Regions from separate parts of the Lacinutrix sp. 5H-3-7-4 genome, predicted to be linked through region 2. Evidence: riboswitches for the same ligand, from Rfam matches in the RefSeq annotation. Region 2 holds a riboswitch; the other holds the start of a gene.
What was found. A riboswitch is a leader RNA that binds a small molecule or an ion and turns the genes downstream of it on or off. The one in region 2 is predicted to bind S-adenosylmethionine.
Positions count from the first base shown of each region.

Region 1: another riboswitch for S-adenosylmethionine. It lies ahead of LACAL_RS12580 (Na+/H+ antiporter NhaC family protein); the one in region 2 lies ahead of LACAL_RS03010 (O-acetylhomoserine aminocarboxypropyltransferase/cysteine synthase family protein).

Region 1 is NC_015638.1:2,788,926-2,793,363, forward strand. It holds gene LACAL_RS12575 (alkene reductase) at 1-318, shown strand, start outside; gene LACAL_RS12580 (Na+/H+ antiporter NhaC family protein) at 402-1,715, opposite strand; SAM-I-IV-variant riboswitch at 1,765-1,861, opposite strand; gene LACAL_RS12585 (DUF6515 family protein) at 2,370-2,954, shown strand; gene LACAL_RS12590 (TetR/AcrR family transcriptional regulator) at 3,084-3,707, shown strand; gene LACAL_RS12595 (DUF962 domain-containing protein) at 3,720-4,205, shown strand; gene LACAL_RS12600 (tetratricopeptide repeat protein) at 4,379-4,438, shown strand, end outside.
Region 2 is NC_015638.1:649,681-654,118, forward strand. It holds gene LACAL_RS03000 (alpha/beta fold hydrolase) at 1-686, opposite strand, end outside; gene LACAL_RS03005 (OsmC family protein) at 689-1,147, opposite strand; gene LACAL_RS03010 (O-acetylhomoserine aminocarboxypropyltransferase/cysteine synthase family protein) at 1,160-2,452, opposite strand; SAM riboswitch class I at 2,572-2,695, opposite strand; gene LACAL_RS03015 (hypothetical protein) at 2,799-4,349, opposite strand.

The DNA of each region.
Region 1 (4,438 bases), 1.2 Mb from region 2:
GATTACAATTTAGCCTATATTCATTTATCTGAACCTTTTACAGATGTATCTGAAGTACCTTTTGCTGTCACAGAAATTGCAAAACATTTTAGACCATTATATAATGGAACTTTAATTATTAATACCGATTTTGATCAAGACAAAGGAAATGAGGTTTTAGAAGCTGGTAATGCTGATTTAGTTGCTTACGGAAAACCATTTATTTCTAATCCAGATTTAGTAGAGCGTTTTGAAAATAATATTGAATTAGCAGATTGGGATAAAGACACATTTTACACCACAGGACCTGAAGGTTACACAGATTATCCAAAGGCTTAAAGCCAATAAATAATAAGTAAAAAAAGCATCTAAAATTAATTTTTAGATGCTTTTTTTAATTTATATAAAATTTTGATTTACAATTATTTATGTTTAATATTTGAAAGCAAAGGTTTAAATGATATAAATAATATTGTATAAATAAATAATAGTAATAAATACCAAGTATTAGATACTAAATCTAAGTAATCTATCTTACCATTAGAGAAGCTTAAAATCATTAAAACTTGTGCTCCATAAGGTAAAATACCTTGTACAATACAAGCAAAAATATCTAAAATTGAAGCTGTTTTTTTATTGTCTAAGCCATACTCATCGTTAATGGTTTTAGCAATTGGACCAGCAATAATTATTGATACTGTATTATTGGCAATTGCCATGTTTATAGTACCAACCAGAGAAGCTATTCCTAATTGTGCAGAGGTTTTGTTTTTTATAAGCTTTTTAATATTTTTTAATATGTAGTCTATTCCTCCGTTTTTAGAGACCAAAGCAGCTAAACCACCAGTTAATAGCGATAGTAAAAATATTTCGGTCATGCTTGTAAAACCAGTGTAAGCTAGTTTTGTAGATTCAATAAGTGTGAAATCGCCATAAATAATTCCTAAAAGGCCACCAGCAATAACACCTAAAAGTAAAGTAATAAATACGTTAATTCCTATAATAGACAGTATGATAACTAATAAATAAGGCAATATTTTAATTACAGAATAGCTGTAAACCGTAGCGTCTTCAACATTAGTTTCTAATTCTAAACCTTGAATAATTAGTATAGCAATAGTAAATAAAGCTGCTGGCAACGCTATTTTAATGTTCTGCTTAAATTTATCGCTCATTTTACAGCCTAGCGATTGTGTAGCAGCAATGGTAGTGTCTGATATTACAGATAAATTATCACCAAACATACTTCCGCCTAAAAGCGCGCCACAAAGGATTGCTAAATCTACACTGCTTTTATCTGCAAAACCTATAACTATAGGTGCTAAAGCTACAATAGCACCAACTGAAGTTCCTGTAGAAACCGATAAAAATGCAGCAATTACAAACACACCAAAGTAAATGTATTGTATGGCAATAAAGTCTAACCCTAAATTTACAATAGCGTCAACACTTCCTGTGGCCTTTGTAATAGTAGCAAAAGCACCTGCTAATAAATAGATTAAACACATAGTTAAAATCTTATCATCGCCACAGCCTTTTAAAAGGGTTTCAATTTTAGAGTTAATCGATTGTCTAAACATTAAAAACGCGACTATAATGCCTACTATAACTGCAATTGGTGCAGGAAGTGCATAAAAATCATTTTGATAAATTCCAACACCTAAAAACGTAAATACAAATACGAATAGCGGAATTAAAGCTGTAAATTTTGGAGTAATTTGCTGTGGACTTGCCATTTTTCTTTTTCATTTTAAAAAGGAAATAGCAATCAAAAAATAAGAAATATGAGTTAACATTTGTTCCAATTAATTGGCTTATCTATTTAGCACCTTGCTCGTTATTGCAGGTTGCTATCTCCTTTTAGAGATTCTTGATAATTATTTTTAAGTCTGCAAAGGTAGGGTAGAAAGCAATGCGTAATTCTTAAAAAGTGTTAATTTTTAAAAAAGTCAAAATTCTCGTCGATAGATTTCCCGATTTCGTATAGTAAAAACCCTCAAACGTCTATCGCTTTATAATAAGAATGCATATAGTTTCATCTTTGAAGTGTAAAATTAAAACACCTTAAAAAATGAAATTATATTTAATCTTAGTTAGTTAGTTAGTTAGTTAGTTTATTTTTAGTGCAACTATCTCTTTATCAGTAAAAATCAACTAAATAAGCCTAAGTTTTTAGAGTATATTAATAATAACTCTTTGCATTAATTTTCAGGAATTTTATCTTATAAAAAAATCTCATCTATAAAAAATCCAATTTGGTAGATACAATCTAGCTAACGGTCTATTTTCATTTTTTAACAGAAATAATTCAAATACCTTTAAACTATTAATACTAATAACGGTCTTAGTATTGATGGTAAAATAAAGTTGAATTATTAAACCTTTAAATTATGAAAACATTTATAAAAACATATATACTACCTGCGGTATTATTGGTTGCATTTACAACACAAGCAGAAGCACAAACAAGAAGAACAACAACAACAAATAAAAAAGTAACTACAACTAAACGTACAGTTGCTAAGCGTGTACCAAGTACAAAAGTGACTTATAAAACGCCTAAACGTAAAGTAGTTTCGGTTAGAAATGTACCTAATAGAATAGTAGTTGCACATCGTGGTCAAAATTATTACTATGCTAATAATAAGTATTATACACAATCCAGAGGTCGTTATATTGTTATAGCTCCAAAAGTTGGGTTCAGGATTAATACATTGCCTGTAAACTATAAAAGAGTACGTTATAATAACCATAATTATTACAATGCTCATGGTATATTTTATGTTCAAATAAATAACCAGTATGAAGTTGTAGATCCAGAAGTTGGTACCATAGTTTATGAGTTACCCGACGATTATGAAAAAGTGGTTATAAACGACGAAACGTATTATGAATATGCAAATATATTATACGAGAAAGTACAAGTAGATGGTACCAGAGCTTATGAAGTTGTAGGTATTATAGAAATGGAATAGTTATGTTTATTTTGATTGGTTAATAACGGGAATTGAGGTTAGTTTTTTGCTAACCTCTTTTTTTGCCTCAGAATTAGTAAGCGTTTACTAATTTTATTTATATATTAGTAAAATAAAACTAATTTTATTTTGAAAACAAAAAGTAAATTAAAAGCAATTTCATTATTTAATAGCAACGGTATTGCTAATGTTTCTATGAAGCAAATTGCTGATGCGCTTAATATTAGCGCTGGCAATTTAAGTTATCACTATAAAAATAAAGCTGTACTATTAGCTTCAATTTATGAAGATATGTATGCAGAAACTTTAGATTTTATTCTACCAGAAAACACGTACATTACCTTATTTCATTTTGAAGAAATGATGCTAAAATTTGCGAATTTACAGCAACGCTATTCGTTTTTTTTTAATGATGTTGTTCATATTATTAAAACCTATCCAAAAATAGCAAAACAGTACGAACAGTCTAACTTAACACGATTTAAAGAAGCTAGAAAATTAATAGACTATTATATAGAAACTAAACGTTTAAAGCCCGAAAATGATATTATAAATTATAATAAAACCATTCATACTATTTGGATGATAAGTACATTTTGGCAAGCTCAAAAACTTGCTATACAATCACCTAAATATAGTATTAATAAATGCGAATCTATTACTATGCTTTGGCAACTATTGTTACCACATTTAACCCAAAAAGGCACAGAAGAATACCTACAACTAAAACAATTTGTAAACAGAACTAACTAAATTATATCCTTTATGAGAACCATTGATTCATTATTAGCAGAATATGCAGAAAGCCACCAAAAAAAATTAAACATTGCCATACATTATATTTGTGTACCGCTTATATTTTTTAGTTTAATTGGCTTATTAGCATCCATACCATTACCTGATAGCATCACTAATGCGCTGCCAGTAAGTATTTTACCATACGCACATCTTGGAACAGTTGTTATTATTTTGGGTTTAATTTATTATTTACGCTTATCGGTGGTATTATTTATTGGTATGCTTCTATTTTCTGCACTTGTTTTATTTTTTATACACCAAATAGAATTATTGCAATTGGCTCCTTTGTGGCTAATTATGCTAATTATTTTTATTGTAGCATGGATTGGTCAATTTATTGGGCATAATCACGAAGGCAAAAAACCATCGTTTATTAAAGACTTACAGTTTTTAATGATTGGTCCAGCATGGACTATGAGCCATTTATTTGATGCATTAGGCATAAAATATTAGTAGTAAATTATTTATTTTAAATAACTGGTAATTAGTTTTTTAGAAAGCAATTTTTACTTTAATAGCTGTATATTTGATTAACCAACAAATATATTATTCTCGTTTTGAAGCTATTAAAAAACAAGATTGCTATTCTCTTTTTTTGTTTTTCCTGTTCTGTAATAAGTCAGGAAATGCTTTCAAGCGAAGCTGCGTATAATAAATACCAAGCACTGCAACTCCAAATAAAAGAC
Region 2 (4,438 bases):
TTAAGCTTAAAACGTTTATTTAAGGCATTACCATGATAGCTTAACCAATTCTCTACATTAAACTCATGAATGTTATATTTACTTCTGTTAAACTTTTTTGTTAACGATTCTGGTGTTCTATACAAAGTCATGGCATGCATTCTTGCGTCTTCTAATGGTTTATTAGAATGATTTAAAATCGCATCTTGAATGTGACAATTTGCTATTAACCAATCTGTAGATTTCCAGTCTGTTGCCACAGGTATTAAATGCTCTATTAAATTTGGTTTTAAAGCTGCTAATTCCCATGCAATTCCTCCACCAACCGATCCTCCAATAACCGCGTATAGTTTATTTATATTTAACTTTTTTAAAGCTAAAGCAAAAAGTTTTGCAACATCTCTAGCTATAAAATCTCTATAATTTTCAATTATGTTTTCATGTTTACCATCAAACCCATTTCCAGGAATATTAAATGCTAGTACCGTAAATTGCGTTGTATCTATACATTTAAAATCACCAATTAAATCATTCCACCAGCCATTTTCTCCTGTTACTTTAGAGTTTCCTGTTAGCGCATGATTAACCATAACAATTGGTGCACCATGTAAAGGTTTACCAAAAACCTGGTAAGACAAGTTTACATTTACAGCCTTACCAGATTTAGTTACATAATTAAGAATTTTTATGTAGCTTAAATTTTCCATAATTAATTTTGCGATACATTATATTCTTTTTCTACAGCTATTTTTACAGGTGTTTTATTATACAAATTATCTCTTACCGGACATCTTTCTTCAACAACCTGTAACCATTTTGTTAAAGTTTCAATTGACGCATTGGTTTCTGGAATTAAATTAATTTCTATAAACTTAAAACCTGCTCTTTCATTATTAGAACTTCCTAAAAAACGATTAGGATTTAATTCTCCTGATACTTCAATTTTTAAATTATTTATTTTAAACCCTAATTCTTTTGCTACCAATTGCCCAATAACATTTATACAACCTGCAAATCCAGCTAAAATGTATTCTACAGGATTTGCATCGTCATCTGTACCACCTAAAGCTTCTGGCTCATCAACCACTAATGTAAATTGTCTGGTTTTACCAATAAATTTTGTTGCAGATGCACTTTCTCCAATAACACTAAATTTTAAATCACTCATAATTTCTTTATTTTAAAGTGTTATTTTTTGTTTTACAACCGCAAACGCCTCTTTTAAATCGGCTTTTAAATCTTCAACATTTTCAATGCCCACAGAAAGTCTTATTAAATCTTTTGTTACACCAGTGCTTTCTTGAGCTGCATCGCTTAACTGTTGATGTGTAGTACTTGCAGGATGAATTATTAGTGATTTTGTATCTCCTATGTTCGCTAAAAGAGAGAACAACTTTGTGGTATCTGCAATTGTTTTTGCAGACTCGTAACCACCTTCTACTCCAAAAGTTACAATACCGCTTTGACCATTAGGTAAGTATTTATCTGCTAAATTTTTATAGTCGCTTGTTTCTAATCCAGGATAATTTACCCAAGTAACTTCTTCTTGTTGCTGTAACCATTTTGCAAGTTCTAATGCATTTTGACTATGTTTAGTTATTCGTAACTCTAATGTTTCTAATCCTTGAATAATTTGAAAGGCATTAAACGGGCTTAATGCTCCTCCATAATCTCTTAATCCTTCAATTCTAATTTTTGCAATAAATGCCGCATCTCCAATAGCTTCACTATATACTAAACCATGATAACCTGGTGATGGTTCTGTAAATTCTGGAAACTTACCATTAGTCCAATCAAAATTTCCAGCATCAATAACTACACCACCTAAAGATGTACCATTACCATTAATGTATTTTGTTAAAGAATGAATTACAATATTTGCACCGTACTTAATTGGGTTTAACAAATACGGCGTAGCTACAGTATTGTCTACAATCAAAGGCACTTTATGCGCTTTTGCGTGTTTAGAAATTGCTTCAATATCTAACACATCTAATTTAGGGTTTCCTAAAGATTCCACAAAAATTGCTCTTGTATTCTCTTGTGCTGCTGCTTCAAAATTTTCTGGATTTGAAGGATCTACAAACGTTGTTGTAATACCATGTCTTGGCAGCGTTACACTTAATAAATTATACGTTCCGCCATACAAACTACTAGAAGCAACAATATGATCTCCAGCTTTTAAAAGCGTTAACAAGGTTGTAGAAATAGCTGCTGTTCCAGATGCTGTTGCTACTGCAGCAATTCCTCCTTCTAAAGCTGCTAATCGCTGCTCTAAAACATCATTTGTTGGGTTATTTAATCTTGTGTAAATAAATCCTGGAACAGAAAGATTAAACCTTCCTGCTGCATCGTCTGAATCATCAAAAACATAAGCTGAAGATTGATAAATAGGAACTGCTCTTGTTCCTCCTGTTTGATTTACATCGTGTCCTGCGTGCAACGCTTTTGTTGCAAATTTTTGTGTACTCATTTTTCTAAGTTTTTTGAGTTAAATAAATTAAACCAAAAGTCAAATAAGCTTCGTTTGAAGCGTACTTAATAGAAAAATGTTAAAAAGAAAATGCTAATTGCAGATGGGCAATTAGTCTATAGTTATCTATCCAATATTTCGATAAATGAATCGTAATATTAAGTAGAATTTAGCACCTTCTTAGTAAATCTAAGGGTTGCTAAGGCTTCAGCGAGTCTATCTCTCCACCTTTCTTGATAACATTTCAGTAAGTGTTTTGAACTTTGTGAATACAAATATTGCTTCACAAAATTTTAATATCCAAATTATTTCAAGCTTTTGTGATTTTTTTATGAAATTATTAATATTATAGGTTGTTTTTTGCTAAATATTTATTTTTAATCACTTCACCTACAGGCTTGTTTTCAATTTTACTTTCTAACCAAGAAATTATATCTAAATATAAAAACGCTCGTCTTTCGTATGGATGATCTTCAAAAGTCTTTAATATTTTATGAAGTTCTCTAAAAGCATTTTTTAAATCATGAGGATAAATATCCTGTAATCCTCTAATAAATTTTATCATTTCTTTTTGCACCTCATGCAAGTCATTCATTTTAATTAAAAACTTATAAGTACTACGTAGCAAAGTCTCTAAGTGATAATCTAAGCCAGCTTCGTAATGCGCCACAAGGTTTAAAACACGAGAAAAACATAACAAATCTTCTCGCATAGAAAGTGATTTATTAGAAATAATTTTATCTAAATAAAAAATACAATCTTTATTATTTCCTGCACCAAAATGCAAACTCGCGAACTTATAATAAAATATCATTTTATGGTGTGGATCTATTCTTTCTTCAAAAGCAATCAAACCTTTTTCAATTTCTGGAATAATATCTAAACCAGCTTTAAAACTTCCGTCTATAAAATACTGATTGATATTATGAAAGTTAACATAAAGAAAAATTAAACTAGACACATTTTCATCTTTCACAAATTTTTGATTTGTTACCGTAGCTTTAAAAGTGTTTAATTTTTTTAAAAATTTTGGTTTATTACTTATAAAAAAGAGCGACTCTAATAAATAGTTGTTTCCTTTTAAAAAAAATACAGGATTAAGGTTTATCATACTCGGGTTTTGATAAAACAAATCAACCCATTTAGATGCATATTTATAACAATTTAAAAAATCCTGAAGCAAAAAACTATACCACAAATATGCCTTGTAAAACCATAGTTTTTCTCTAAAACCTACAGTTGCTAAATTTATTTTTGGCAACCTATCATTAAAGTACTTAGTTACACGCAAACCTTCTTCTTGGTTTTTTACGTAACCTGTTTTTAAAATAATACTATATAATTGCAGCGAAAGATTAGAAAGTTTACTCGCAATTACATTTTGATAACTTAAATCTTTTGCTTGTAATGCAAGCTCATCTGCTCGAGAACTTATACTTCTTGTTATGTATTGAGATTCAATAATTTTTTCAAGCTCAACAATCTCAAAAGCCATATTTTTCTCTTCGTTAAGTATAGCTAATTCTTTGGCTTTATCTAAAATTTTTAAACTCTGTTTATATAAACCTTTATGGTAAAGGATAGATGCAAAATCAAGCTGCTCTCGTATTTGAGAGCGAATGTTTTGATGAGAAGGACTTAGTTTTAAACTAATTAAAATTTGCTTGTATAAATGTGCTTTTACATTAGCCAATTGCTGCTTTTTAACAATTCCGCTTTTAATTATTACAACCTCATCATAGGATTTAGCTTTATCCAAAAGGTTAAATAAATTTAAAAATTTAGAATCTGAATTCACTCCAAGTCTTCCTACATAAAGCTTAAACTGTCTTTTTTCAGACTTTGTTAATGACTTTACCAGAGAAAATAAATTATCTTTTTGGTCTTTAGTTGTCAATTCAATTTTAAATTAAATTACTAGTAATCAAGTGTTTAAAAATCAAATTTACGTTTGAACATCGTAATCTATAACAGAAACGCCAAGCA